One region of the Pantoea sp. X-Soil-MYKO-1785 genome, then DNA from elsewhere that is predicted to be linked to it. Evidence: predicted binding sites of a transcription regulator. Region 1 holds the regulator's gene; each other region holds the start of a gene.
What was found. Region 1 encodes Fur, which represses iron uptake genes when iron is present. Its sites were predicted from a motif close to ATAATAATGAGAACNACTATCAA; they were not measured.
Positions count from the first base shown of each region.

Region 2: a site for Fur is predicted at 6,272-6,294, ahead of AC6I8D_RS21850 (TonB-dependent siderophore receptor). Genes of this name have one in related genera too.
Region 3: a site for Fur is predicted at 5,528-5,550, ahead of fes (enterochelin esterase). Genes of this name have one in related genera too.
Region 4: a site for Fur is predicted at 1,824-1,846, ahead of fepD (Fe(3+)-siderophore ABC transporter permease). Genes of this name have one in related genera too.

Region 1 is NZ_AP036000.1:1,184,056-1,191,579, reverse strand. Features, by position in the region: gene pgm (phosphoglucomutase (alpha-D-glucose-1,6-bisphosphate-dependent)) at 1-1,284, opposite strand, end outside; gene seqA (replication initiation negative regulator SeqA) at 1,310-1,858, opposite strand; gene ybfF (esterase) at 2,109-2,873, shown strand; gene ybfE (LexA regulated protein) at 3,039-3,314, shown strand; gene fldA (flavodoxin FldA) at 3,447-3,977, shown strand; gene fur (ferric iron uptake transcriptional regulator) at 4,330-4,773, shown strand; gene AC6I8D_RS05500 (hypothetical protein) at 4,844-5,239, opposite strand; gene glnS (glutamine--tRNA ligase) at 5,473-7,140, opposite strand; gene nagE (N-acetylglucosamine-specific PTS transporter subunit IIBC) at 7,293-7,524, opposite strand, start outside.
Region 2 is NZ_AP036001.1:395,565-403,088, forward strand. Features, by position in the region: gene map (type I methionyl aminopeptidase) at 1-676, opposite strand, end outside; gene AC6I8D_RS21840 (ParD-like family protein) at 673-918, opposite strand; gene AC6I8D_RS21845 (BCCT family transporter) at 1,839-3,830, shown strand; gene AC6I8D_RS21850 (TonB-dependent siderophore receptor) at 4,038-6,215, opposite strand; gene AC6I8D_RS21855 (LysR family transcriptional regulator) at 6,646-7,524, shown strand, end outside.
Region 3 is NZ_AP036000.1:449,633-457,156, reverse strand. Features, by position in the region: gene rlmE (23S rRNA (uridine(2552)-2'-O)-methyltransferase RlmE) at 1-89, opposite strand, end outside; gene yhbY (ribosome assembly RNA-binding protein YhbY) at 217-510, shown strand; gene greA (transcription elongation factor GreA) at 617-1,093, opposite strand; gene dacB (serine-type D-Ala-D-Ala carboxypeptidase) at 1,342-2,775, shown strand; gene AC6I8D_RS02035 (TonB-dependent siderophore receptor) at 3,081-5,342, opposite strand; gene fes (enterochelin esterase) at 5,596-6,813, shown strand; gene AC6I8D_RS02025 (MbtH family protein) at 6,917-7,132, shown strand; gene AC6I8D_RS02020 (enterobactin synthase subunit F) at 7,125-7,524, shown strand, end outside.
Region 4 is NZ_AP036000.1:437,557-445,080, reverse strand. Features, by position in the region: gene fepG (iron-enterobactin ABC transporter permease) at 1-790, opposite strand, end outside; gene fepD (Fe(3+)-siderophore ABC transporter permease) at 787-1,776, opposite strand; gene entS (enterobactin transporter EntS) at 1,922-3,172, shown strand; gene fepB (Fe2+-enterobactin ABC transporter substrate-binding protein) at 3,167-4,126, opposite strand; gene AC6I8D_RS01990 (isochorismate synthase) at 4,304-5,482, shown strand; gene AC6I8D_RS01985 ((2,3-dihydroxybenzoyl)adenylate synthase) at 5,493-7,109, shown strand; gene AC6I8D_RS01980 (isochorismatase family protein) at 7,129-7,524, shown strand, end outside.

The DNA.
Region 1 (7,524 bases):
GTTTTTACCGGTGACCGCCGTAATCTCGGCCGCCAGCAGACACATGATGATACCGTCTTTATCAGTTGACCATGGCGTGCCATCGAAACGCAGGAAAGAGGCACCTGCGCTCTCTTCGCCGCCGAAACCAAAGCTGCCGTCATACAGGCCATCAACAAACCATTTAAAGCCAACCGGCACTTCCACCAGCTTACGGCCGATGTCGTTAACCACCCGGTCGATCATTGCGCTGGACACCAGCGTTTTACCGACGGCAACATCCTGGCCCCACTGTGGACGGTGCTGGAACAGGTAATTGATTGCCACGGCCAGATAGTGGTTTGGATTCATCAGGCCTGCCGGAGTGACAATGCCGTGACGGTCATAATCCGGGTCGTTACCAAACGCCAGATCGAACTTGTCACGGTAAGCCAGCAGACCGGCCATAGCGCACTCAGAGGAGCAGTCCATGCGGACCACGCCATCTTTATCCAGATGCATAAAGCGGAAAGTCTGATCGACAGCATCATTCACCAGCGTCAGATCCAGCTTGTAGTGCTCGGCGATACGCTGCCAGTAAGCAATACCGGAACCGCCCAGCGGATCAACACCGATTTTCAGACCGGCTTTCTGGATTGCCGGGAAGTCGATGACCTGTGCCAGACCTTCAACGTAAGGCTGAATCAGATCTTTCTCGACCACGTGACCGCTGGCCAGAGCCTGATCGAGAGGCAGGCGTTTAACCTCTTTCAGGCCATCTTTGATCAGCTGATTGGCGCGATCTTCAACCACTTTAGTGACGTTGGTATCAGCCGGTCCGCCGTTAGGTGGATTGTACTTGATGCCGCCATCTTCCGGTGGGTTGTGTGAAGGCGTGATCACAATGCCGTCGGCCAGCGCGCCGCCGGCTTTGTTGTGCTCAAGAATGGCGTTAGAGATGGCAGGGGTCGGCGTATAGCCATTATCCTGCTGCACAATCACATCCACGCCGTTCGCCGCCAGCACTTCCAGCACCGACAGGATCGCCGGCTCTGACAGCGCATGAGTATCTTTACCCACGTAGCACGGACCGGTGATGCCGTTCTTTTTACGCTCTTCGGCAATCGCCTGCGCAATCGCCAGAATGTGCATCTCGTTGAAGCTTTGACGCCCTGCGCTTCCGCGATGGCCAGAGGTGCCAAATTTCACCGCATGTTCCGGGTTCGCCACGTCGGGCTGCAGGACATAATACTGTGAGGTTAATTGTGCAACGTTAATCAAATCGCTCTGCTGGGCGGGTTGCCCGGCACGGGGGTGATTGGCCATTGGCGCTTCTCCCTGACGCTTCAGTTTAAATGGTGCCGCAAACTTTCTCTGTCAGTTCCTGCGGGAACTGCATTGAGAGCATGATGTGTTCGATCATGCTGCATTTGCGACCGGTATTGGTATTGGTGATCACCCAGTACGGTGTGCCGGGTACATGCTTCGGCTTAGTATGGGTGCCATTTTGCAACAGCGTATGCTCATCACCTGCAAAATAGACGCGGGTACGGCCCTGCAGTGATGCAGTTGCCTCAGCAAAGGCTGCAGTATCAAGACGATAGAGCGTTGACAAGATTAGCATAAAGCGATTAACCGCCCGCTTCTGCTCCGCATATTCATCAGAAAGCATCAGTTCACGCATGGCGCGTACCCGATCCTGCGGACGTGATCCAGCCACGGCAGGCTGAGCTTCTTTCGCCGCACCGGGGGTCGCATTTTGCGCCGGCGCAGCGGGTGCTGCCTGACCGGCCGTGAACTTCAGCATACGACGCAGAATGTCGGATGCGCTTTCACCAATGTGTTGCGTGTGGCTGGCAATATAACGGTAGAGCTCTTCGTCAACTTCGATCGTTTTCATCTTATTCCGTACGGTTCTTTCTCATGACAGAACCACTTGTTTCCTGAAAAGCCCTAAGCAATGTTTGGCGATTCGAAGGGTGAGCGGGTTCTAACATGAGGATTATAAAGTTAAATTCAGGCGGGTTGTTAGCAATCAAACGGTTTACGGGCAAAAGTCAGAATATGTCCTAATGCCGCCGGAACCGGCGCGCCTGAAAAGGTGAATCCATGATAACCTAAGCTTAGGTCTCAAACTTAAGAACTTTGCCATGATTTTGAACGCCCGTCTGCAAACTGAACAATCCCCGACTGATTCCCTGCCCATCCTGCTGATCCACGGTCTGTTCGGGACGCTGGATAACCTTGGCGTGCTGGCTCGCGGGTTAAAAGATGCCGCGCCGGTGCTGCAGGTTGATGTCCGCAACCATGGATTATCACCGCGATCCGCTGAGATGAACTACGCTGTGATGGCACAGGATATGTTAGAGACGCTGGATGCACACGGCATCGATCGGGTGGCGGTAATCGGTCATTCGATGGGCGGCAAAATTGCCATGACCATGAGTGCGCTGGCGGCCGATCGTATCGAACGACTGGTGATGATCGATATCGCCCCGGTGGATTATCAGACCCGCCGCCATGATACCATTTTTGCGGCGATCCGCGCGGTGACGGAAGCGGGCGTCACTTCCCGCAGTGAAGCCGCGCAGGTGATGCGTGGTCTGCTTGATGAAGAGGGTGTGATTCAGTTCCTGCTGAAATCTTTCCAGCAGGGCGAATGGCGCTTTAACGTGCCGGTATTGTGGGATAACTACGCCACCATTTCGGGCTGGCAGCCGGTTCCCGCCTGGCCGCATCCGGCACTGTTTATTCGCGGCGGTGACTCCAGCTATCTGGATAACCAGTACCGTGACGCGTTAATTACGCAGTTCCCGGCGGCCCATGCACATGTGATCAGCGGCGCGGGACACTGGGTGCACGCCGAAAAACCTGATGCCGTATTACGCAGCGTTCGTCGCTTTTTTGCGCTTTAAAAGCAAATACCTGGCGGCAAATGTTTAGGATTGGCGTCCGGAGTTAGCGTGGAGTATGATGGCGCGCTAAAATTTTGCCGCCGGTCATTTTGCCGCGGTAACGGCCAATAATTTATAATCTGCGCGGCGAGCGTCTGGCGCCCGCACATTCAGTTTCACTAAGCCATGGCAAAAGAACACACTGACCGCACGACGCTCGATCTGTTTGCTGATGAGCGCCGCCCAGGTCGACCCAAAACCAGTCCGCTTTCGCGTGATGAACAGCTGCGCATCAATAAGCGCAATCAACTGAAACGTGACAAAGGGCGCGGGCTTCGTCGTGTCGAACTGAAAATGAACAGTGAAGCCGTCGAAGCGCTCAATACGCTGGCAGAACAGCGCAATCTCAGCCGTAGCGAATTGATTGAACAAATGCTGCTGGCGCAACTCAAACTGGATTAATGCGGGCAAAACGCACGCAGAGGCAAATGTCGAGGCTTTAACCGTTCCGCGGGTTTGTCTCGTCTGCTATTATTCGCTGAAATGTGCTGCGGCACACATCTCATCATCAGGATTTAAGAGGTTATTTTACTCATGGCACTCGTAGGCATCTTCTTTGGCAGCGATACCGGCAACACCGAAAACATTGCAAAAATGATCCAGAAACAGCTGGGTAAAGACGTTGCAGAAGTCCACGACATCGCGAAAAGCACTAAAGAAGATCTGGAAGCGTTTGACATCCTGCTGCTGGGTATCCCGACCTGGTATTACGGTGAAGCGCAGTGCGACTGGGATGACTTTTTCCCGACGCTGGAAGAGATCGATTTTAACGGCAAGCTGGTCGCCCTGTTTGGCTGTGGCGATCAGGAAGATTATGCCGAGTACTTCTGTGACGCGATGGGCACCATCCGCGACATCATTGAGCCGCACGGCGCAGTGATCGTCGGCCACTGGCCAACCGAAGGTTATCACTTCGAAGCATCAAAAGGCCTGGCTGACGATACCCACTTCCTCGGCCTGGCGATTGACGAAGATCGCCAGCCAGAACTGACTAATGCGCGCGTTGAGCAATGGGTTAAGCAGATTTTTGATGAACTGCAGCTCAAAGAGATCCTCGAAGCCTGAAGATAGCCGACTCAATGTGAGCGCCAGCTCACATTGAGGCAACGGAAATTCCTATAGAAATAATAGCCACATTTTTTTAACTTTCTTCGTTTAATCTGTAGAATACCCGCATCGATCTTCCGCTTATTTTCTCTGGCAGCAGATAGGACTAAGCGAAATGTTAACAGACTCCTGCAGAAATCCTCCCCGGCTCGGTGACGTATCCCTTACAGCCCATGGTGATTTAGGCACTCCCCTCGGTTTTCATTTCACTGCATCAGTTCTATAATGAGACGCAAATGAGAATGGGCACAGATCGACATTCAAGGCCAAGCGCCACAAAAGTGAATATAAGTAACAGGACAAAATCCGCATGACTGACAACAATACCGCATTAAAGAAGGCTGGCCTGAAAGTCACGCTGCCCAGACTGAAAATTCTGGAAGTGCTTCAGGAACCTGAGTGCCATCACGTCAGCGCGGAAGATCTGTACAAACGCCTGATCGACATCGGCGAAGAAATTGGTCTGGCCACGGTTTACCGCGTGCTGAACCAGTTTGATGATGCCGGTATTGTGACCCGTCACAATTTCGAAGGCGGCAAATCGGTGTTTGAGCTGACTCAGCAGCATCACCACGATCACCTGATCTGTCTGGACTGCGGTAAAGTGATTGAGTTCAGCGACGAGTCGATTGAAACCCGTCAGCGTGAAATCGCTACCCGCCACGGCATCAAGCTGACCAACCACAGCCTCTATCTGTATGGTCACTGCGCGCTGGGCGACTGCCGTGAAGATGAGACGCTGCACGATCAGTAAGTCTGACGCAGGCTGAAATAAAAAAACCGGTGAATTCACCGGTTTTTTTTTATTCTTTTTCCGCCGTCAGTCAGGCAACCAGGGTTTCCTGCAGGTAACGCCAGCGCGGAATCGAGGTGCTGTAATCCAGAATCGCCAGGGCGATGCGGCTCTGATTATTGCCGTTCAGCATCTGCATCTCACGGTACTGCACGGTGACCTCTTTCTCCTGATGGGAAATGACCATGTGCTCGCAGGTGGCGATGCGCATCCCTTCCCGCTGGCCCTGCAGCTGACGGAAAAGATCTTCGACTTCATTCAGGTTCAGTTGAGTTCCGCGCGGGGTAACCATGCGAAATTCAGGATGAAAATAGGACATCATCAGCTCAAAACTATCATCAGACCCGGCGGGTTGATTGAAAATACGTTCAATAAGCTGATGTAAAACGACGACACTGTGTTTGGCTTCCTGGGCGAGAACGGTCATTTTTTTTCCTTATATCACTCGCTGAGCTATGTCTGAGACGGCATAGCCTACCTGAAAGCGGATAATTCACATCTGGTAATTGATTAATTTTTTTAAACTCAGATTTCTCTCACAATTTCGTAACAACCACTCCAAAATGGCGACAGCACAAACCTCGGTGATGGCAAAAATCAGGACAATAAAAAAGGGCGATACCTCGCCCTTTTGCCATTTTATCAGGTCAGCACCAACGATTATTCGCCAGCTTTAGTCCAGGTATCGCGTAGGCCAACGGTGCGGTTAAACACCAGCTGTGACGGCTTCGAATAGACGCTGTCAGCGCAGAAGTAACCTTCACGCTCAAACTGGTACGGCGTGGTTGCTTCCACGTCACGCAGACCTGGCTCAACAAAGCCCTGTTTGATAGTCAGCGATTCTGGATTGATCACCGACAGGAAATCGTCGGCTGCGCCCGGATTTGGCACGCTGAACAGGCGATCATACAGGCGGAACTCGGCTGGCTGCGCGTGGTCTGCCGACACCCAATGGATCACGCCTTTGACCTTGCGGCCATCAGCAGGATCTTTACTCAGGGTATCCACATCGCTGGTGCAGTAGATGCAGGTGATGTTGCCCGCTTCATCTTTTGCCACCCGCTCAGCACGGATCACATAGGCGTTGCGCAGGCGAACTTCTTTGCCCAGTACCAGACGCTTATATTGCTTGTTGGCCTCTTCACGAAAGTCCGCCCGGTCGATCCAGATCTCACGGCTGAAAGGCACCTCACGCGTGCCCATCTCCGGTTTAGACGGATGGTTAGGCATGGTGATGGTTTCGTGGTGGCCGGCCGGCAGGTTTTCGATCACTATTTTCACTGGATCGAGCACCGCCATAGCACGCGGCGCATTCTCATTGAGATCGTCACGGATGCACGATTCCAGCGACGCCATCTCCACAATATTGTCCTGCTTGGTGACGCCAATACGGCGGCAGAACTCGCGGATTGAGGCAGCGGTGTAACCGCGACGGCGTAAGCCAGAAACGGTCAGCATGCGCGGATCGTCCCAGCCCTCAACGTGCTTCTCGGTCACCAGCTGCGTCAGTTTGCGTTTTGACATCACCGCATACTCAAGATTCAGGCGCGAGAACTCATACTGACGCGGGTGCACCGGAATAGTGATGTTATCCAGCACCCAGTCATACAGACGACGGTTGTCCTGGAACTCCAGCGTACAGAGTGAATGGGTAATCCCTTCCAGCGCATCGGAGATGCAGTGGGTAAAGTCATACATCGGATAGATGCACCACTTGTTACCGGTCTGGTGGTGTTCAGCGAACTTAATCCGATAAAGCACCGGATCGCGCATCACGATAAAGTTTGAGGCCATATCGATTTTGGCGCGCAGGCAGGCAGTGCCTTCGGCGAACTCACCGTTTCGCATTTTCTCAAACAGCGCCAGGTTCTCTTCTACGCTGCGATCGCGATACGGGCTGTTTTTGCCCGGCGCAGTCAGGGTGCCGCGGTATTCGCGGATCGCTTCCGGGCTCAGCTCATCGACATAAGCCAGCCCTTTATTGATCAGTTCGATGGCATAGTTGTAGAGCTGATCAAAATAGTTTGATGAGTAACAAACCTCACCGCTCCACTCAAAGCCCAGCCATCTAACGTCACGCTTGATAGATTCAACGAACTCCATATCCTCTTTGACCGGATTGGTATCGTCGAAACGCAGATTGCATTGCCCCTGGTAATCCTGGGCGATGCCAAAATTCAGACAGATCGATTTCGCATGACCAATGTGCAGATAGCCATTGGGCTCCGGCGGAAAACGGGTATGCACGCTGCTGTGCTTACCGCTCGCCAAATCTTCGTCGATGATCTGACGAATAAAGTTAGTTGGGCGGGCTTCAGCCTCACTCATCTCAAAAATCCTCAATACGAATAGCGGGTGATATGTACCACGAAGTAACGGAGTATGATCCACAAAGCGCCAGAGGGAAACAACCGTTTGTTCAGGCTTTAAAACAAAAAAGGCAGGAATCGCTTCCTGCCTTGTGGGTTTTGCTGCGGGGATTAGCCTTTCACTTCGTACAGTGGGGTTTCACCCGCCACCACCTTACCGCTGGCCAGTAACGTCAGGCCGGCAAAATCATCGCTGTTGCTGACCACCACCGGACTGACCATCGAGCGGGCATTGGCGTTGAGGTAATCCAGATCCATCTCCAGTACCGGCTGACCGGCCGCCACGCTGGCACCCTCTTCTACCAGACGGGTAAAGCCTTTACCCTCCAGCGCCACGGTGTCC
Region 2 (7,524 bases), on a different replicon from region 1:
TGGTCACCACCGTCCAGCCATCCGACAGCACGCTGGTGCCGGCTTTACCGGCATTAATCATCGGCTCGATGGTAAATATCATCCCGGCTTTAAGCGGCATGCCTTCTCCCGGCGTACCGTAATGCAGCACCTGTGGATCGGTATGATAGATTTCGCCCACGCCGTGGCCGCAATATTCACGCACCACCGAGAAGCCAGCCGCTTCCGCCACACGCTGAATTGCCGCACCGATGTCGCCCAGCGTCGCGCCCGGACGAACCGTTTTAATCCCGGCTACCATCGACTGATAAGTGATATCAACCAGGCGTTTAGCGCGTACTGACGGCGTACCGACGAAATACATCCGGCTGGTATCGCCGTACCAGCCATCTTTAACGATCGCTACATCGATATTCACGATATCGCCATCTTTCAATTTTTTGCTGGCGGGAATGCCGTGGCAAACCACGTGGTTAACCGAGGTACAGGTGGTACGGGTATAACCGTGATAACCGATGTTAGCCGGAATCACCTTCAGCTCATTCACTATGAAATCGTGGCAGATATCATCAAGCTCTTCGGTGGTGATACCGGGCCGAACGTGCGGCGTAATCATCGCCAGCACCTGCGCGGCGGCATGTCCGGCCGCGCGGGCCTTTTCAATCTCTTCCGAAGTATGAATTTTAACCGTGTTCATGACACATCTCCTTGTGAAGTGAGACTTTCTTGATGAAGTAAATGTCGGATATCAGAACTGCCTTCCAGTTCTAATCGAATCAGCATCTGTGCGAGCTGCTGCTGGGTCAGTTGCGGATAGAACTCCGCCAGCATTCCCAGCTTGAGCCAGTGCTCTGCCTGCGCATTGATCGATCGACTCATCGCCTGGCTGGCAATGCGCAGATTTTCATGCATCAGGTCGGAAATTTTAACGATGCCCATGTAAACCCTATATGAAACGTATATGTTTTATATATAGCTTAATGACAACGATATGATTTGCAAGGAGACTTTCTCACCGGTGTGGAAATGTCTGGAATTCATATGAAAATCAAGAGCATGTCTTATACCAACAGATATTCATCTGCGCATGAATCGGAATACTTTTTGGACATCGAAAGATCTTTGATTTCATGCAAGGTCGGCGGGGCCGCCTCCTCACTTAAACCGTACTGCGCCTAAGCTCGTGTAAATGCCTGCGTCAGTTTGTCCGAACGCACAGGGCAGGGATAACGCCCGTGACGGTGGATAGCTGAATAAATGAGGTGCTGAGAAAGGTAGTCCTGGCGGCAGATTCCGATGACGTCACTCAGCCTCATAGCGAGTAGAGTATCATCACCTCATCGATGCGTGTGATGAGGCCATTTGCCACTGTTTCAGCAGGCAGAAGTAGCCTGGTTTCGAACATTCGATGATTCCGGCGTGTCTGCTGATGCGTAAAGCTGCTGCCCACTACCCCAAAGCAGTTTACTACGGGTTTATCAAAGCGCTGCTGGTGATATGGGATGTGAACAGCCGCTTAAATTTTATAGCAGACACAGGCGGTCATGTCCTGGTGTCAACACAGTGGCGATTAAGACCTGAGACAACCCCACTAAACACTTCAGGGCGCATTCTGGTTTAATTGTTATTGTTTCACCTTTTACTCTTTGACGCCTGAATCAGTCGTGTGTTTTTAGGTCGCATGACGATATGAACAATGCCCATCTTTCCGTGTGCATCAAGTAGATTTTGATAAAGGTTGTCAGGAAGTTATGCCAGGCACGAGAAAAAATCCTATAAAATTCGTTCGTTTCCTGAAATTTTCATCTGCTCTGTCATAATGGCTGTTACATTCAGAAATGGTCTAGCAGAGAGGTTATATGTCTCAACCAAAAATAACAGAGCAAACTCAGCGAAGTAAAATCAATCCTCCGGTGTTTTACAGCTCCGCCATACTGATATTTTTTATCGTTGCTTTTGCCGCAATTTTTCCTGAACAAGCTGACAAGCAGCTCAGCGCGCTGCAAAGCGGCATCTTCGCCAATGCCAGCTGGTTTTATATACTGACGGTTGCTCTGATACTGATGAGCGTCGCCTATCTGGGCATGTCCCGGTTTGGTGACATCAAGCTGGGCCCCGACCATTCTGAACCCGATTTCAGCTATGTCTCGTGGTTTGCCATGCTGTTTTCAGCGGGTATGGGCATAGGGCTGATGTTCTTTGGCGTGGCGGAGCCGGTAATGCACTACATGGCACCGCCGTCAGGCACACCGGAAAGTGTGGAAGCCGCCAAGGAGGCCCTCCGCATCACCTTCTTTCACTGGGGGCTGCATGCCTGGTCAATCTACGCCATCGTTGCATTGATACTGGCCTTCTTCAGTTATCGCCACGGCCTGCCGCTGACGCTGCGCTCAGCACTCTATCCGATTATTGGCGAAAAAATTTATGGGCCGATAGGGCATGCCGTAGATGTTTTTGCGGTTATCGGTACCGTGCTCGGTGTAGCAACCTCGCTGGGTTATGGCGTCCTGCAGGTCAATGCCGGACTCAACCATCTCTTCGGAATTCCGGTTAACCAAACCATACAGGTGATACTGATTGTGGTTATTACCGGACTCGCCACCTTGTCTGTGGTATCGGGACTGGATAAAGGGATCCGTATCCTTTCAGAAATTAATCTGACGCTGGCGGTGCTGTTGCTGGTTCTGGTTGGTGCGATGGGGCCAACGGTTCTGCTGCTGAAATCGTTTGTTGAGAATACCGGCGGTTACCTTTCAGAAATAGTAAACAAGACCTTTAATCTGTATGCCTATGAGCCTAAATCCAGCAAGTGGCTGGGAGGCTGGACCCTGTTTTACTGGGGTTGGTGGCTGGCCTGGTCACCCTTCGTCGGGATGTTTATTGCCCGCGTTTCGCGTGGACGAACCATCCGTGAGTTCGTTACCGGTGTATTGTTTGTGCCAGCCGGTTTCACATTGCTGTGGATGACGTTTTTCGGTAACAGCGCTATCTGGCTGATCGTGAGTAAAGGCGCTCGCGACCTGGCAGAGACCGTACAGTCCGATCAGACCCTCGCGTTGTTTAACTTTCTTGAGCACTTCCCCTTTAGTTCAGTGCTGTCGTTTATTGCTATGGCCATGGTTGTCGTCTTTTTCGTGACGTCAGCTGATTCCGGCGCGATGGTGGTTGATACCTTAGCGTCAGGAGGCACCGATAATACGCCGGTCTGGCAGCGTATTTTCTGGGCTTCAATGATGGGTGTTGTTGCCATCGTGCTGTTACTGGCAGGCGGCATGAAAGCGCTACAAACGGTCACCATCGCCAGTGCGTTGCCCTTTGCGATTATTCTTCTGGCGTCGATTTACGGGCTTTTCAAAGCGCTGCGAATTGATTATTACAAACGTGAGAGTAAGCAGATCACCACCATAGCCTCACCGGCTTCACGAAATCCTATTTCCTGGCAACGCCGGTTGAGGAACATTGCCTATTTTCCCAAGCGTTCAAATGTAAAACGATTTATGAATGAAGTTATTCAGCCTGCCATGCATATGGTCAGCGGCGAACTGCTCAAGCAAGGCACCGCTTCTCATCTCAATGATAGTGCAGACGACCGGGTACATTTTGAAGTGGATCTGGGAAATGAACTCAACTTTGTTTATGAAGTTCGCCTCCGCTCGTATATCCAGCCAACTTTTGCCCTTGCCGGATTAGGCGATGAGAAAAAAGAAGAGCATCGCTACTACCGTGCCGAGGTATACCTTAAGGAGGGCGGGCAGGATTACGACGTAATGAGCTGGACGCAGGAGCAGATTATCAACGATATTCTGGATCAGTACGAAAAGCATCTGCACTTTCTGCACCTGGTACGTTAATAACCGGGGCCGGGCTCACTGCCTCAGGCCCGGATTAAGACGCATAGTGTGTCGATTCAGCCCAGGCATCTTTGCCCGGGCTTTTTTATGGTCAGAAGTGTTGTCGCTGTATCCTGCTCAATCCCCGTTCACCTCGCAAAACGCTGCGCGCAGGCGCGATGAGCCGCAATGAAGAAAAGCGCTTCCAGCCGGAAGCGCCTGTCACAATCAGAAGGACATGGTCAGGCCGGCATAATAAGCCCGGCCCGGCTCATTATAGGTTGAGGCACCTTCGGCTTCACGGTAGATACGCTTATCCAGCAGGTTGTTAATACCGGCATTGGCACGCAAATTTTTAGTGATGTCGTAATTGAGATTCAGCCCAAAGATGGAATAGGCACCGACTTCACGGGTCGACATCGGCGAACTTGCTTCGGTGCGTGACTCTGCATTTTCACGCGGCTTCTGGCGGCCATACATTGTCCAGTTCAGGTTGGTTGAAAAGTCCTGAGTCACCTGCCAGTCGAGCAGGGTATTGATGGTGTATTCCGGGATGATCGACAGCGGATTACCGGTCTTCTTATCCTTTGACTCAATCATATACGTCGCGTTGGTACGCCATTCCAGCATATCGCGCACCAGTGGAATGGTCATATTTCCTTCCAGCCCCTCGACCACGGCTTTACCGCCGTTGGACCATTGCAGGATATTGTTGCCGTTAGAGGCAAAACCAATACGCTCGGTTCCGGCGACGATCTTGTTCTTATAATCGTTGCGGAACCAGGTAAGCCCTGCGATATAACCGTTCTGACTATACTCAATGCCCAGCTCTTTATTTATGCTGATTTCCGGGTCAAGATTTTCATTACCGAGCAAATAACAGCTGCCGCTGGTTACACCAATCGGACAACCGTTACCGCGAGTAGCCAGTAAATAGCCTTCGGTTGACTGATAGAGGTTAGGGGCTTTAAACGCGCGCGCAATACCGGCTTTCAGCGTGAAGTTATCGCCTAAACCCTGTGAGATATTGAGCGATGGGCTCCAGTTCGCCCCGAAACTGTCGTGATAATCAAAACGCAGACCGGGGATCACTTCTGTGCTGTCGGTCGCCGCAATGTTGTCTTCAAAGTAGAGTGAGCTAAGAGTAGCGCTGTTTTTACTGCTGCGCGCGCCAGCATCACCGCTCACATCGCCAATGGACACATTCGGCGCACTGGTGCCATTCATCGAGCTGGGATCGTTCAGTTCATCGCGGTTCCACTCAGCCCCAAGCGTGACGGTCTGTTCACGCACTAACTCCAGCGGGAAACTCACTTCGCCACCGGCCCGGTAACTCTCGAAGCGACTGGTTGAAAAGGTGTTGCTGTTAATCCGTCCTTCACCGCTGCCGGCGGTGCCTTCGTTCAGGCGGGTATTGTTGGTTTTTTCATAATTGAAGGTCAGTTTCGACTGCCCCCAATCCCAGATACCGTTGTGGGCGATGCCGTAGGTCTGGCGGTAGAGGCGGTTAGTTTCTGACCCATCCAGCGATTCAATCAGGGCATTGCCAGCACCGTTGCTGTATTGGGTGTCGCCGGCGTAGATATTTCCCTGACGACTGTAACCGTAGCTGAAATCAATCACCTGTAACGGGGTCAGTTTCCACGACAGCACGCCGTTAATATCTTTGTTGCGCACCCCTTCGCGGCCAGCAGCAGCGGAACCGTTTTGCGACTGGTTTATATCGAACGCATCACTGTCGGTTTTGTTGATGTTGCCGTATAACCGCATGGTCAGCGCGTCACCGGCCAGCGGGCCGCTGAGGTTAAAGTTAGCGCGGCGAGTAGCACCTTCTTTGTCATCTTCCGGCTGATTGGTGAACAGCGACAGCGAACCGTGCCAGTCATTGGTCGGGCGCTTAGTAATAATATTGACCACGCCACCGGCAGCACCAGAGCCGTAGCGGGCAGCCGCCGGACCGCGGATCACTTCGATACGTTCAACCATTTCGGCCGGTACCCAGTTAGAGTCGCCACGGGAATCGCGCTCGCCTCGCCAGCTGTAACGCACTGAATTTCTCGAGGTGGTGGGTACGCCATCAATCAGGATCAGGGTGTTTTCCGGGCCCATGCCGCGAATGTCGATCTGGCGGTTATTCCCGCGTACCCCGTTAGCACTGTTACCGGTCAGGTTAACGCCCGGCATTTTGCGAATGATGTCGGAAAGGTCATTGACCGGCGGACTTTTTTCAATGTCCTGCGCGGTAATCACCGAGACGCCCGGCTGTTGCTTTAACTCCTGTTCAGCAGTGACCAGCATTGTTTGGTCATCAGCCAGCTTTTCTGTTTCAGCCTCGTTAGCTGCAGAGGCGGAGGTGCTCAATATTCCCGCCAACAGCAGCGCAACGGGGCGCTTCCGGACATGCATAGTTACATTCACTTAGAAAATCTCCCTGAATCGTTAAGGTATGTAAGCAAATGCGTATGATAATGAGAATAGTTATCATTGTATATCCGATCTGGATAACTTTACATTCCTTCACGTTAGGCCGTTTAATGTACATTGCGGGGGGCTGGTGGGCGGGTGACTGAGCAGAGCAGGTAGTCAGTTCCTGTCGTTCAGCAGGGAAATGCATTTAACATCGTCCCGAAACACAGGCGACGAAAGCTGCCGGCGAACAACAGTAATCGGTGAAAGGGCTGCAACAGACCGCCTCTGCGGCAGACGGGCAGCAAAGCGATCCGGCTGTAAACGCTGGCGGATTCATTCCGTAAGCGCCGCGGTAGTCCTTTTCGCACCGGGTTTTTTAGGTAATATCACGCTCCCGATATTTTCACGATAGTTCACCAGGAACAGGATGGATAATTACAATCAGCTACTGGCTTTCATCTGGGCCTATGAATATGGCAACTTCTCTGCCGCCGCACGGGCTAAAGGATTAACGCCTTCTGCGATGAGTAAACTGATTGGTCGGCTGGAGGCCAGACTGCAGGTCAGGCTGTTCGTTCGCGGGACGCGCGCGTTAAAGCTGACGGAAGAAGGGCATGTCTATCTCAAAAGCGCCCGTGCGGTGGTGGATGCGATGGCCGAAGCTGATTCACTGGCCGAAGATATGCCTAATCAGATCAGCGGCCAGCTAAAGATACGGACCATGACGACCTTTGCCCGCTACCAGATCCTGCCCTGGCTGCCTGCTTTTATTGCGGCTTATCCCGCGCTGAAAGTGGATATTGAAACCGGGCCGCTTTATCAGGATCAGTTCGACAAAGGTCTGGATCTGGCTATCTATGGTGGCGTGCTGGCCAGCTCGTCACGTATTGCCCGTCGTATCGGCGAAAGTCAGTGGATTACCTGTGCTTCACCGGCATACCTCAGCCGGCACGGCATCCCGTCCCATCCGCGTGATCTGATTGAACATCGCTGTTTTCACTTCAACTTTGAAAGTCACTGGAACCAGTGGGTTTATACTGAAGACGCTCAGAGCCGGATTTTTCCAGTAACGCCGGTGGCTTCACTGTCGCAGGGTGATTTACTGCGCGATCTGGCTATTCAGGGCGAGGGCATTGTCCGGCTGGCTGATTTTCATATCCACCGTGATATCGGGCAGGGAAAATTGGTGCCGCTATTGACCAATTTCCAGTCGCCGATCAGAGAGCCGCTCTATCTGATCTACGCCAAAAGAGAGCATCTCAGCCCACGCATCCGCTGTTTTATCAACTTCATGGAACAGCAACTT
Region 3 (7,524 bases), 730 kb from region 1:
CCTTTTTTCTGCGCCTGAAGCACATATTTATCGCTAAAGTGTTCCTGAAGCCAGCGGCTGGAGCTGGCCGAACGCTTTTTACCCGTCATAATATTTCCAACTAAATCGTCATCGTAGCGATAAACCTGCACGCAATGGGTTGCGTCGATTTGGTGATATACCCGAGATGGCGGTAGAATGAACCGTTTTCAATCCCTGAGTAAGTAAAAAACTACGATGAATCTAAGTACCAAACAAAAACAGCACCTCAAGGGCCTCGCCCATCCGCTCAAGCCGGTGGTTATGCTGGGTGGCAATGGCCTGACTGAAGGCGTGCTGGCCGAAATCGAGCAGGCTCTGTCGCATCACGAACTGATTAAGGTGAAAATCGCCTCAGAAGATCGTGAAACTAAGCAGCTGATCGTTGAGGCGATCGTGCGTGAAACCGGTGCCAGCAACGTACAGGTGATCGGCAAAACGCTGGTGCTGTATCGCCCGTCTAAAGAGAGCAAGATTTCTCTGCCACGTTAAGTGGGCAAAGAAAGTGCCATGCTCTTACCTCAGATAAAAGGCCGCAATGCGGCCTTTTTCCTTTCTTTACATTGTGCTTTAACGCATTTCAAAGCGTAGCAACATCTTAAAGGTATTCCACCTTCAGGATTTCGTATTCGACATCGCCGCCAGGGGTTTTGATAATCGCCACGTCATCTGCCTCTTTACCCACCAGGCCACGCGCCATCGGTGAATTTACCGAAATCAGATTTTGCTTAAAGTCAGCCTCGTCATCACCCACGATACGATAGGTCGACTCTTCGTCGGTATCGATATTCAGAACCGTTACCGTCGCGCCAAAAATGACCCGGCCGGTTTTCGGCATCTGGGTGACGTCAATCACCTGTGCATTGGAGAGTTTGGCTTCAATCTCCTGAATGCGGCCTTCACAAAAGCCCTGCTCTTCACGTGCGGCATGATATTCCGCGTTCTCTTTCAGGTCGCCATGCTCGCGCGCGTCAGCGATAGAGGCAATAATGCGCGGACGCTTCACGGTTTTCAGCTCGTTCAGCTCTTCGCGCAGTCTTTCTGCGCCTCTTAACGTCATCGGAATCTGATTCATTTAAGCTCCTCGTCATCTATCCTGTTTAACGGTGTCATCCTGACCGGTGACTGCAGAAAAAAGCGTTCTGCGACGCATTAGCCGGTTTTGCAAACAAAAGAATCCTGACCCGGACAGTATTCCAGGCCAGAAAAGGGTTTTGCAATTTGATACGTATTTTACCCCAGAGTTCCCTGCGGGTCATCGTTTACTTTCCACCGTCCAGCGACGTAGTATTGACGGCTTCACCTGCCAGTTACCGCGAGATTATGCGATTTTCACGACTTGTTACCGGATTAACCTGTGCATTTATGCTGCAGGCACAAGCAGCGCCAGTTGATGAATACATGCAGTATCTGCCAGACGGCGCCAATCTGGCGCTGATGGTGCAGAAAGTGGGTGCATCAACCCCGATTATTGATTACCACGGAAAACAGATGGCGTTGCCCGCCAGTACCATGAAGGTAGTGACGGCGCTGGCGGCGTTACTGGAACTGGGCGGAGACTACCGTTTTCAGACCACCTTTGAGACCAAAGGCGCGCTGGTTGATGGCACGCTGAACGGAGATTTAGTGGCGCGTTTTGCTGGCGATCCCACCTTAAGCCGGCAGGATCTGCGCAATATGGTGGCCGGGTTAAAGAAGCAGGGCATCACCCATATTAAAGGCAATCTGGTGATTGATACCTCGGTGTTTGCCAGTCATGACATGGCACCAGGCTGGCCGTGGAACGACCTGACCCAATGCTTCAGCGCCCCGCCGGGTGCGGCTATCGTCGATAAAAACTGTTTCTCTGTCTCGCTCTACAGCGCTAACACGCCGGGCGAGAATGCGTTTGTGCGTATCGCCTCCTATTACCCGGCGCATATGTACAGCCAGGTGCGCACCATTGGCCGCAACAGTGGCGAAGGACAATATTGCGAACTCGACGTAGTGCCGGGTGAGCTGAACCGCTACACCCTGACCGGCTGCATGCGTCAACGTGCCGAACCACTGCCGCTGGCGTTTGCGGTTCAGGATGACGCTGCCTGGGCTGGCGAGATCCTGAAAGCGGAACTGCGTGCGGCAGATATCGATTACAGCGGGCATCTGGTGCGTCAGTCTCTGGTCACCGAGCCGGGCACGGTACTGGCCTCCACCCAGTCGGCACCGTTGCACACGCTGCTGCATACCATGCTGAAGAAGTCTGACAACATGATTGCCGACACGGTGTTTCGCACCATTGGTCATCACTACTTCAACGTGCCTGGGACCTTCCGCGCCGGCCAGGATGCGGTTCGCCGGATCCTGAAAGCCAAAGCCAATATCGACATGGGCAACAGCATTCAGGTCGATGGTTCCGGCCTGTCGCGTCATGACCTGATTTCGCCGCAAACTATGATGCAGGTGCTGCAGTACATTGCGAAAAATGACAGCACGCTGGATTATATCTCGATGCTGCCACTGGCCGGTTATGACGGCACGCTGCAGTACCGCGGCGGACTGCATGAAGCGGGACTGGATGGCAAAGTTTCAGCGAAAACCGGCTCACTGCAGGGGGTTTATAACCTGGCGGGCTTTATCACCACCTCAAGTGGCACCCGAGTCGCCTTTGTACAGTTCCTTTCCGGCTATGCGGTTCCACCGGAAGATCAGCGTACCCGCCGTATTCCGCTGGTGCGTTTTGAGAGCCGGCTCTACCGGGATATTAATCAGAACAACTGATTAAGCAGCGAAAAAAAACGCAGCAGGCGATTAACCTGCTGCGTTTGTTAATAAAGTCTGGCCCCGTCAGCGATGAGACCGAGCCTGCACTGGAAACAGGGGCAGCTCGGAAAAACGCTTAAGCCCATCCCTGACCGTCCGGCCTGTGCGATTACCTGCCTCATCCCTGAAATACGCCCGACGTCGGCCCACGCCTGGCGTTTTTGGGCATGGCACGGGACGCGTCCCTACTCTGCCCCTGTTCCCTGCGCGTCGAGCTTATCTCTTCGGCCGGATTCATCCGGGTCTGGTGATGGCTAAACCCATCAGAAGCGGGTGTTCACACTCATATAGTAAGTACGGCCCGACTCGTTAAAGGTGTTGGCACCGGCACCGTACAGATACGCGCCGGTGTTGGCGTTACCGGTAGTCTGCGCATTGCCTTCGCGGAAGTGGCGCTTATCGAACAGATTGTCGATCCCCACCGTGACGCTGGCATATTTGTTGACGTCATAGGTGCCGCTCATGCCGACCACTGAGTAAGGACTTACCTCATCGGTGGCGCTGCCGGTAACCGGATTGCCTTTATAGTCATACTTTTTCGGCACCTGTTTGCCGTACCAGGTCAGCGTGGTTTGCAGTGACAGATCCTGCGTTGCCTGCCAGCTCAGCGTCGAGTTAAGCGTGTATTCCGGGATCACCGACAGACGATCGCCGGTCTCTTTGTTCTTACTCTGCAGCATGTAGGTGAAGTTATTGTTCCAGCTCACGCTATCTGAGAACGGCACGTTAACCGTCCCTTCCAGCCCTTCCACCACCGCTTTCGGCACGTTTTCCCACTTATAGATGTCGGTCGTTCCGTTCGAGGCGGTGCCGGTTGGCAGCGTGCCGGCCTCGATCTTATTGCGGTAATCGTTGCGGAACCAGGTCAGACCGGCCTGATAGCCTTCATGCTTCCACTCCAGCCCCACCTCTTTATTGATGCTGTTTTCCGCTTTCAAATCGTCATTGCCCATCAGATAACAGGCACCGGCGCTAGAGGCGCAGCCCTGGCCGTTACTGTACAGCAGATAATTAGGGTTGGTCTGATACAGGCTCGGCGCTTTGTAGGCGCGGGCGATGCCCATTTTCAGCGTGAAGTCATCGCCTAATCCCTGTGACAGATTGAGCGACGGGCTCCAGTTGTTACCCGCGATGGAGTGATGATCGAAACGCAGGCCGGGCGTCAGCATGGTGCTGTCGGTCAGTTCAATATTGTCTTCTGCAAACAGTGAGAAGATTTCAGCCTGAGAATAGGGGCTGCGACCGGTGGTGGCGATGCCTGGGATGGAACCATTGCTGGTCGCCTGGGTGGTCGATGACGGGTCTTTCATCCGCTGCTGGTTCCACTCGGTGCCGAAGGTGGCCGTCTGATTGACCAGCCATTCAAACGGAATGCTGACCTCACTGTGCAGCAGTACATCGTCCAGCTGAATGGTATTGAAGTCGCTGTTGGAGAAGATCCCCTCGGTACCACCTGCCAGCCCTTCATTCAGGCGCGAGTTGCGGGTGTTCTCATATTGCGCATAGGTATTGGTACTGATGCCGTTATCCCAGGCACCGGTCCACTTCAGCGAGAAGTTCTGCCGATAAAGGCGATTGGTCTCATCACCGTATTTACTTTTTACCAGCGCGTTGGTGTTGGTGTTCTGTGTATCACCGGCATACAGGTTGCCCTGCCGACTGTAACCGGCACCCAACTCCAGTGCCTGCATCGGCGCAAAAGCCCAGCGCAGTAAGGCATGGACATCTTTATTGACCGAGCCTTCACGGCCAGCCGGATAGGAGCCAGCATAGGAGCCGGTTCGCTGGGCAGCATGCCCTTCATTAATGTCGTACGCGTCGGCCTGGGTTTTTGCCAGTCCGCCATACAGCCGGAAGCTGAAGTCGTCGCCTAACGGCCCTTCGAGGCTAAAATTAGTGCGTCGGGTGGCGCCTTCATCTTTATGCTGCGGTACGTTGTAATAGGCGCTCCACGAGCCGTGCCACTGATTATCCAGCGCTTTTTTGGTGATGATATTCACCACCCCACCAGCCGCGCCGTTACCGTAACGGGCCGCCGCCGGACCGCGAATCACTTCGATATGATCAATCATCTCAGGCGGAACCCAGTTGCTGTCGCCGCGCGTGTCACGCTCGCCGCGCCAGCCCAGACGCACCGAGTTGCGGCTGGTTACCGGCAAGCCATCCACCAGGATCAGGGTGTTTTCCGGCCCCATGCCGCGGATATCGATCTGACGGTTATTCCCACGCTGGCCGCTGGTGGAGTTACCGGTCAGGTTAACGCCGGGCATGGTACGAATGATTTCAGAGACGTCGCGAGCAGGCGGATGTTTTTTGATTTCGTCGGCGGTGATGGTCGACACACCGGGTGCCTGAAGCGTTTGCTCGGCGGCGGTCACCATCATGGTGTTGTCACTGGCGGTATCGGATGCGTTGCTGGTGATGCCCGGGTCAGTAGCAGCTGCTGCTGCGCCGGTAGAAATGAGAGAGGTGGTGACGCCAAGTTCAATCATAATGGCTAACGAAAGCCGGGATAACTTTTTCATTTTTTTATTCCTGGATTGCCAGCGAAAGGCCACTGCCGGCGCGCCGGTGAAAAGGTAAGTACCTTGCCTGCAACGCATTCCAGTTCTCTCCGGACCATCTTCAACAGACCCTCGTCCCGGTCTGAAGCCCGATACGGCAGAGAGGATGCGCGCGCTCCCTGTAGAGCGGAAACACCCTATTGCAAATGAAAATAATTATCAATAGTATTATTCATAACATGCATCACCCCTAATCAAGTGTAGTGATCGACTGATGGCGCGTATGACGTGGTTAAATGAAGTGACCGGCAGTGACGCCTGGTGGCAACAGCAGCAGCAACAGGGCATTCCCTTGATTGAACCCGGCGAAGAGGGCACCTGTCAGGTCACCTTCTTCTGGCGTGATCCCCACGGTGATGAGTCCCACTCGGCGATCCGCCGCGTCTGGATCAACATCACCGGCGTGACCGATCACCATCAGTCCGCCGCCCCCTCCTCCTTAACACGCGTTCCCCATACCGATGTCTGGTGGTGGCAAACCACCCTGCCCGCTGACTGGCGCGGCAGCTATTGCCTGATACCCGATCGCCTGGCCGAGAAATTCGACGGCCAGACTGATATGCAGACGCTGCGTCAATGGTGGAGCGGCAAATTCCCGTCAGCGCAGGCGGACCCGCTCAACCCGTTGCGCAACTGGGCTGGCGGACGCGGCCTGCGGGTTTCACCGCTGCACCTGCCGCAGGCGCCCGTTCAATCGGTGTGGCACGATGTTGATCGCGGCCAGCCGGCGGCTATTCCGTTGCAACCGCTGCAGTGGCGCAGCGAACGACTGGGTAATCAACGCACGGTGTGGCTTTACTGCAGCGGTGAGGCCCCTGCCGCCGACCGCCCGCTGGCGTTATTGCTGGATGGGCAGTTCTGGGCGCAGACCATGCCGATTGCCGGTCCGCTGCGGCAACTCACCGCGGCAGGCGAACTGCCGCCGGCAGTTTATGCGATGATCGACATTATCGATCGCGAACACCGCAGCCGCGAGCTGACCTGTAATGCCGAATTCTGGCTGGCGGTGCAGCACGAACTCCTGCCGCTGATTCAGCAAACCGTCTCCTGTCGGGTGCAGGGCGACAGCACGCTGGTGGCGGGACAAAGTTTTGGCGGACTTTCCGCAGCTTACGCCGCCTTAAGCTGGCCAGAGACCTTTGGTGCCGCCATCAGCCTTTCCGGCTCTTTCTGGTGGCCGGCGCGCGGTAACCCCAACGGCTGGCTACCGCAACAACTACAACAAGGTTTGCTGCAGGCACCGCCGCGCCGCTTTTATCTTGAAGCAGGCCGACGTGAGCGGCTGATTCTGGCAGCAAATCAACAATTTGAGCGTGATTTAATCGCGGCCGGACATCAGGTCTGCTATCAGCAGTTTGAAGGCGGTCACGACGCGCTCTGCTGGCGCGGCGGCCTGCTGGCCGGATTAAAAGCAATGTGGCAATACCCGTAATTCGCCTATTGCCCCTCTTTCACACCCGAGGCCGATCGCGGTCAGCGGCGACGTGCAGGATCAGGGCGATATCTCGCCTGGATAGCACGGGCAGGAGACCAACATGCAACATCTCAATCCGTTCGACGATCCGCAGCAGGATTGTCATGTACTGATCAATAACCAGCAACAGTACAGCTTATGGCCCGCCTTCCGGGCGATTCCGTCTGGCTGGCAGCCGGTATTTGGTCCCCAGCCACAGGCGATCTGCCTCAGCTGGCTGAATGAAAACTGGCACGATATCCGCCCGGTCACCGCCAGCCGGAGTGACGATGTCTGAGATCACCATGAACCCGAATCTGACTGAACAGAAAACGTTACCGCTGGTTGCCGCTCAGCCCGGCATCTGGATCGCAGACCAGTTATCCCCACACGCCAATGCTTACGCGGTGGCGCATTTTGTCGAACTGCGCGGCGCGCTCAACAGTGCGCTGCTGGCCAAAGCTATCGTTGCCGGCATGCAGGAAGCGGATACGCTGAATATGGCGTTTGGCGAGCAGGACGGTGAACCACAGCAGTGGCCTGCGCCGCAGCACTTTGCTGAGCCGCAGGTGATTGACCTGCGCAATTCGGCCGATCCGGTCGCCGCGGCTCGTGCGCTGATGCAGCAGGATATGTCTGGTGACCTGCGGGTGATCAGCGGCGCGCCGCTGTACCACCACAGCCTGCTGC
Region 4 (7,524 bases), 750 kb from region 1:
GGGCGATTTGGGGTGCCAGCAGCGCAATAAACGAGATCGGCCCGACCAGCGCGGTCGAGGCCGCCGTCAGGATCACCCCGGTCAGCATCAGCAGAATGCGGCTGCGCTCAACCGCTATGCCAAGCGCGCAGGCGGTGTCATCGCCCATCTCCAGTAGTCGCATGCGCCGCGCCAGCAGTGCGGTTGCCAGCAGCGCCAGCAGCAGCACGGTGATAACCGGCGTGGTTTTCGCCCAGCTGATGCCGTTCAGTGAGCCGGCGCTCCACAGGCCAGCGCTCAGTGCCGCCTCGAGTGAGGCGCTGATGATCAGCCAGCTGTTAAGCGCCATCAGCAGCGCACGCACGCTGATGCCGACAATGATCAGCCGAAACGTCTCGACGCCGTTGCGCCAGCTAAACAGCCAGACCACGCCCGCCGTCAGCAATCCGCCGATCAGCGCCGCCAGCGTCATGCCTTCCATGTTCTGCTGGAACAGCACCAGCGCCACCAGCACTCCGCTGTAGGCACCGGTATTGAAACCGAGAATATCCGGACTGCCGAGCGGATTGCGCAGCAGCGATTGAAAAATTGCGCCGCTTACGCCGAGCGCGGCACCAATCAGCAGCGCCATCATCACCCGCGGCAGACGCCACTCCAGCACGATCAGCTGGATATTGCGCGCCGCCTCGCCGTTGAACACCTGCCATAGCTGGGCAGCGGTGATCGGCAAAGTGCCGCGCGTCACGCCGAGAAAAGCCAGTGCCAGACACGCCAGCAGCAGCCAGAAGGCATTAATCGTTACGCGTCTCATACCGCACCTCTGCCGATCTTGCGGCGCACCAGCACAATCAGCATCGGCGCGCCGAGAATCGCGGTCACAATCGACACGCGTAGCTCACCCGGCACCAGCACCCGGCCGAGAATATCAGCCGCCAGCAGCAGACAGGGCGTGATGAGAATGGTGCCAGGCAGCATCCAGCGATGATCGTTGCCGAACAGCCAGCGTGCCAGATGCGGCGTCATTAATCCGACAAAGGCAATCGGCCCCACTGCGGCAGTGGCGGCGCCGCTCAGCAGGGCGATCGCCAGCAGCCCAATAAGCTGGGTGCGGGCAACGCGGGTACCGAGCGCGGTTGCCATATCACCGCCCATGCTGAGACTGTTGAGCGAGCGTGCCAGCAGCAGCGCCAGCAGGCTGCCAATCGCCACCGCAGGAAAGGTGGTGCGCAGCATGGCGAAATTACGGATATCCAGCGAACCGCTGTGCCAGAAACGCAGATGATCGTAGATGTCAGGGTTAAGCAGCGATAAGCCAGAGGTTAAGCCCTCTAACACCGCGCCCAGCGCCACCCCGGCCAGCGTCAGACGTACCGGATTAACCCGTCCACCACCGATAGCGCCGGTCAGCGCCACCAGCAACGACGCCAGCAGCGCCCCGCTAAAGGCAAAGCCCAGCCAGTCGGCCGGCGAATCGGCACCGAACAGCGCAATGCCCAGCACCACCGCGAAGCCAGCCCCGGCATTAATACCCAGAATACCGGGATCGGCCAGCGGATTGCGCGTCAGGCTTTGCATCAGCGCGCCCGCCACGCCGAGGCCAACACCCGCCAGCAGCCCGGCCAGGGTGCGCGGCAGTCGGGCGTCACGCACAATAATGCAGTTCGCGCTGGAGCAGTCGGTCAGCAGCGCCTGGCTGACATCATGAAAGGCAATGGATTTGGCACCCAGCATCAGGCTAAGCGCGAAGAGCAGCAACAGCAGCATCCCTGAACCTGCTATTACATGGAATTGACGCATAACGTTTAAACCTTCACGAATTCAATGGCATCGCAGCGGATACCTTTATGATAATGATACTTGTTATCGTTCTTACGCGTTTTTTGTATGTTACCATGACTCGTAAACTCAATGACGAGGAAAATGGGTGCAAAAAGGCGACGTTATGAACAAACCCTCCCACTTTATCGATCTCAGCCTGCTGAAAACCCATCCCGCCTTCCGCGCCGTGTTTATCGCCCGATTTATCTCTATCGTCGCGCTTGGCATGCTGGCTGTCGCGGTACCGGTACAGATTCAACAGCTGACGCAATCCCCGCTGCTGGTCGGACTGGCGGTCACGCTGGCCGGTGCCGGCATGTTTATCGGCCTGCTGACCGGTGGCGTGCTGGCCGATCGCTACGAACGCCGACGCCTGATTTTATTTGCCCGTTCCACCTGCGGCCTCGGTTTTGTCGCGCTGTGTGTCAATGCCCTGCTGCCCGCGCCCTCGGTGATCGCGGTATTTGTGCTGGGCCTGTGGGATGGCTTTTTTGGTGCGATTGGCGTCACCGCTCTGCTGGCTGCCACGCCGGCGCTGGTGGGGCGCGAAAATATCATGAAAGCGGGCGCTATCACCATGCTGACGGTTCGCTTTGGCGCTATCCTGTCGCCGGCGATTGCCGGCCTGGTGATCGCCCATGCTGGCGTGGCCTGGAACTACGGTCTGGCGGCGATCGGCACCTTGCTGACGGTGCTCACCCTGCTGCGACTGCCGACGCTTGCGCCGCCACCGCAACCGCGTGAACATCCGCTGACCGCGTTATCCGCCGGGATTGGTTTTCTGTTCGCCAGCCCGATCGTCGGCATGGCCGCGCTGGTTGGCGCGCTGGTCACCTTAGCCAGTGCGGTGCGGGTGCTCTACCCGGCGCTGGCTCCGCACTGGCAGGTCGGACTGGAGCAGCTGGGGCTGATGTATGCCGCCGTTCCACTTGGGGCGGCGGTCGGTGCCTTAACCAGTGGCCGGCTGGCGCAGTCGTCGCAGCCGGGCCGATTGATCCTGGCCAGCGCCATTGCCGCCTTTGTGGCGCTGGGCCTGTTCAGCCTGATGCCGTGGTTCAGCCTGAGTCTGGTCTGCCTCGCCGCGTTTGGTTATTTCAGTGCTATTAACAGCCTGGTGCAGTATGCCCTGATCCAGACGCTAACGCCGGATGCGCTGCTTGGGCGGATCAACAGCCTGTGGACGGCGCAGAATGTTACCGGTGATGCGCTTGGCGCGGCGATGATCGGGGCGATGGGGTCACTGCTGCCGCCGCAGCAGGCGGCAGGCCTGCTGGGTCTGGCCGCCACCGTGCTGGGTGTTGTGATGTGGCTGCTGATGGCGCGTTTGCGCCGTTATCAACCGCCTGCACCCGGGCAGGCGGAAACATCATCATGATTTAACGAACAGCGCCTCCAGTCGGTTCAGCAGATTGCTGGCGCTGTAGTAATCCAGACGGAAGGTATCCAGCCCCAGCGCGTAGACCGCTTTGCTACGCACCGCCGGAGTCTGGGCCAGGAAAGGATTCTTCATCACCTGCTCTGCGGTTTTCGGTTCGGCGGCAAACAGCAGATACGAGTGTCCATTCAGCCCGGCAGCCAGATTTTCCCCTGACAGCTGAATGATGTCTTTACGCTGCCCCATGCTGTGACCGTGCTGCATGTCGGCAGGTGGCGTGGCCAGGGTGAATCCCAGCTGTTGCAGCAATTTCCCCTGCGCGGACGCCTCAGTCCACAGATTAACTGCGCGACCGTCACCGTTCCAGACCATGGCGGAAACCGGCTGCGGCGGCAGCGTCAACGCTGAGCGGAGCGCTTTTTCACGCGCATCGAACGCGCTTATCCGGGCAGCGGCTTGTGTTTCATGGCCGGTTGCCTCGCCCAGCAGCGTCACCAGCTGCTGCCAGCTTTTATCGTCGTAGTTGATCACCAGCACCGGCGCGATGGCGGTCAGCTGATCGACCAGTTTGATCGCTGAGTCATTGCCGGTGGCACTGACCACAATCAGGTCCGGCGCTTCCGCCGCAATCGCTTCGGCATTTGGCTCGCCAATATAGAGACGTTTTACGCCGCGCTGTTTTGCCGCCTCGCCCCACTGACGGAAGAACCCTTGCCCATCGGCCAGCCGGCTGTTGGGTGCCGTTGCGCCGCTGGCGATCACCGGCGCATCAATCGCCAGAAGCGAGCCGGTCAGGGTGACGCTGGTCGAGACAATGCGGGTCGGCGCCTCTGATAGCGTCACACTGCCTTTCGCGCCCGCCACCGTGCGCGGCCAGCCGTTCTGTGCCGCCACTGCAAAGCTGATACAGAAGAAAAACAGCGCTATCGCCGCCTTTACACCACGTTTAGTCATAAATTTCAGTCCACTTTTATACTGGCTATTTGCCCTGCTGTTTGTGCTGATTTAGCAGGAAAACGCAGCCGAAACACCGCGTATTTATTGACACTTCCGGCTAATCAACGTAGGTTACTGGGCCACAATACAAATGATAATCATTATTAATTATCTTATCATTTATAGGTGAAAATTATGGTGGAATCGTTGACGTTTGAACATCCCTTGTTGCAGGATTTCTCCGCGTTGTGCCGCGGCTTCCTGTTTACTTCTCCCTGGAAAAGCCTGACCACGCAAGGCTGCTTCACCACGCTGACCACCCCGGTAACCGCAGGTGAGACACTGACAGGGGATTTTCAGCAACAATTGCAGCACCATTTTGCCTCAGCCAGAAAACAGGGCATTACTCACCCTATTCTGGTGGGTGCGATCCCGTTTGACGTCAATCAGCCATCGGCACTGTTTATCCCCGAATCGTATCAGACCTTTAACCGCGACGATCTGCATGCGGTTACCTTACCACCCGAAGCCACTTTGCCGCAGGTGCGTCGCCGCACGGCGGTGCCGGATCATGCTAATTTCACCAATATGGTAGCGCAGGCAGTAGCCGCAACGCAGCGTGGCGATCTGGATAAAGTGGTGCTGTCGCGGCTGATGGATATCACGGCTGAACAGCCGGTGGATACCGCGGCGCTGATGCAGCGCATCGTGGCGCAGAACCCTAACAGCTATCACTTTCATCTGCCGCTGCCGGAAGGGGGTGCGCTGGTCGGGGCCAGCCCGGAATTAATGATCCGCAAACAGGGACGGGATTTCAGCTCCTGTCCGCTGGCCGGTTCGGCCCGCCGTGATGCCGATCCGCAGCGTGACCAGGCCGCAGGTGAGAGCCTGATGCGCTCGGATAAAGATCGCCATGAACATCAGCTGGTAACCGATGCGATGCGCCACACGCTGCAGCCGCGCAGCCGGATGCTGTCGGTGCCGGAGGTGCCGTCGCTGATCACCACCGCAACCTTATGGCATCTCGCCACCCTGATTAAGGGTGAAGTGCTCGACCCGCGCGAAAATGCGCTGTCGCTGGCCTGCCTGCTGCATCCAACGCCGGCACTGAGCGGCTTCCCGCATCAGAGCGCCCAGCAGCTGATACAGCAACTCGAACCGTTTGAGCGCCAGCTGTTTGGCGGCATCGTCGGCTGGTGCGATGACCAGGGCAATGGCGAATGGGTGGTGACGATTCGCTGCGGCACGGTCAATGGGCCACGCGTGCGGCTGTTTGCTGGCGCGGGCATCGTTGCTGACTCCCAACCAGAATCAGAATGGCGTGAAACCGGCGTCAAACTTGACACCATGCTTCGCGCTTTTGGACTGCAATAAAGGACCCTGTATGACCATTTCCTACAGCCGCTGGCCTGACGATCTGGCCGCGCGTTACCGCGAAAAAGGCTACTGGCTCGATCTGCCGATGACCGATATCCTCGAACGCCACCAACAGAGCGACAGCGTGGCGGTGATTGATGGCGATCGGCAGTTCAGCTACCGTCAGCTGGCCCGCTTAAGTGACAATCTGGCAGCAGCGTTGCAGCGTCGTGGCCTCAAATCGGGAGATACCGCGCTGGTGCAGCTCGGCAACGTGGCCGAATTTTACCTGACGCTGTTTGCGCTGTTTAAAATTGGCGTCGCGCCGGTTAACGCGCTGTTCAGCCATCAGCGTACTGAGCTGACGGCGTACGCCAGCCAGATTTCGCCGCGCCTGCTGATTGCCGATCGCAGCCATACGCTGTTTGCTGATGACAGTTTTATCAGCCAGCTGTGCCACGATCATACCCAGCTGCAGCAGGTGGTCCTGCGTGGTGATGCTCAGGCTGAAAACAGCCTTGAAAGCCTGCTGGCCGAACCGGCAGGTGATTTCGTTGCGACGCCGACCGCCGGTGATGAAGTGGCTTTTTTCCAGCTCTCCGGCGGCAGCACCGGCACGCCGAAACTGATCCCGCGCACCCATAACGACTACTATTACAGCATCCGCGAAAGTGACGTTATCTGTGGGGTGACCGCCGACACCCGTTATCTGATCGCCCTGCCCGCTGCGCATAATTTTCCGATGAGCTCACCGGGCGCGCTGGGGGTCTTCTACGCGGGCGGACAGGTTATTCTGGCAGCCGATCCCAGCGCTACGCTCTGCTTCCCGCTGATTGAAAAGCATCAGGTAACCGATACCGGTCTGGTCCCGCCAGCCGTTAGTCTGTGGCTGCAGGCGATTCAGGAATGGGGCAGCAATGCCGCACTGGCTTCGCTGCAACGCATTCAGGTCGGTGGCGCGAAGCTGGGCGAGACCCTGGCGGCACGTATTCAGTCTGAGATAGGCTGCAAACTGCAGCAGGTGTTTGGCATGGCAGAAGGCCTGGTGAACTACACCCGGCTCGATGATGATGAAACCACCATTCTGACCACCCAGGGCCGCCCGATCTCGCCGGATGATGAAGTGTGGGTGGCCGATGAACAGGGTAATCCGCTGCCGACCGGCGCCATTGGCCGTCTGATGACGCGCGGGCCTTATACTTTCCGCGGCTACTACAACAGCCCGGAACACAATGCCGCCAGCTTCGATTCACAGGGCTTTTACTGCTCTGGCGATCTGATTGAGATCACCCCGCAAGGCAACATCATTGTTCAGGGGCGTGAGAAAGATCAGATCAACCGCGGCGGCGAAAAGATCGCGGCGGAAGAGATCGAGAACCTGCTGCAACGCCATCCTGATGTGATCCACGCAGCACTGGTGTCGATGAACGATGAATTGATGGGTGAGAAGAGCTGTGCCTTCATCGTGGCGCGTCAGCCGGTGAAACCGGTAGCGCTGCGTCGTCACCTGCGTGAACTTGGGGTCGCGGAATTCAAACTGCCCGACCGTATTACCTGCGTAGATGCCCTGCCGCTGACCCACGTCGGCAAGGTGGATAAAAAACGTCTGCGCCAACAACTTGCCGATCAACAAGCGCAAGCCTGACCTGTCCGGAGATTTTTCTATGGCCATTCCAAAACTGACCTCTTATCCGCTGCCAGCCGCCACTGAATTGCCGACCAACAAGGTAAAATGGGCACTGGAGTCGGGCCGTGCGGCGCTGCTGATCCACGATATGCAGCGTTATTTCCTCAACTTCTGGGGCGAGAATAGCCCGCTGGTGGAGCAGGTCGTCGACAACATTGCCCGCCTGCGCCACTACTGTAAAGCGCAGGGGATTCCGGTGTTCTATACCGCGCAGCCGAATGCGCAGAGCGATGAAGATCGTGCGTTGCTCAACGACATGTGGGGTCCGGGCCTGAATAAGCACCCCGATCAGCAGAAGATCGTGGACGCGCTGGCACCGGATGCCGACGATCATGTGCTGACCAAATGGCGCTACAGCGCCTTCCATCGCTCG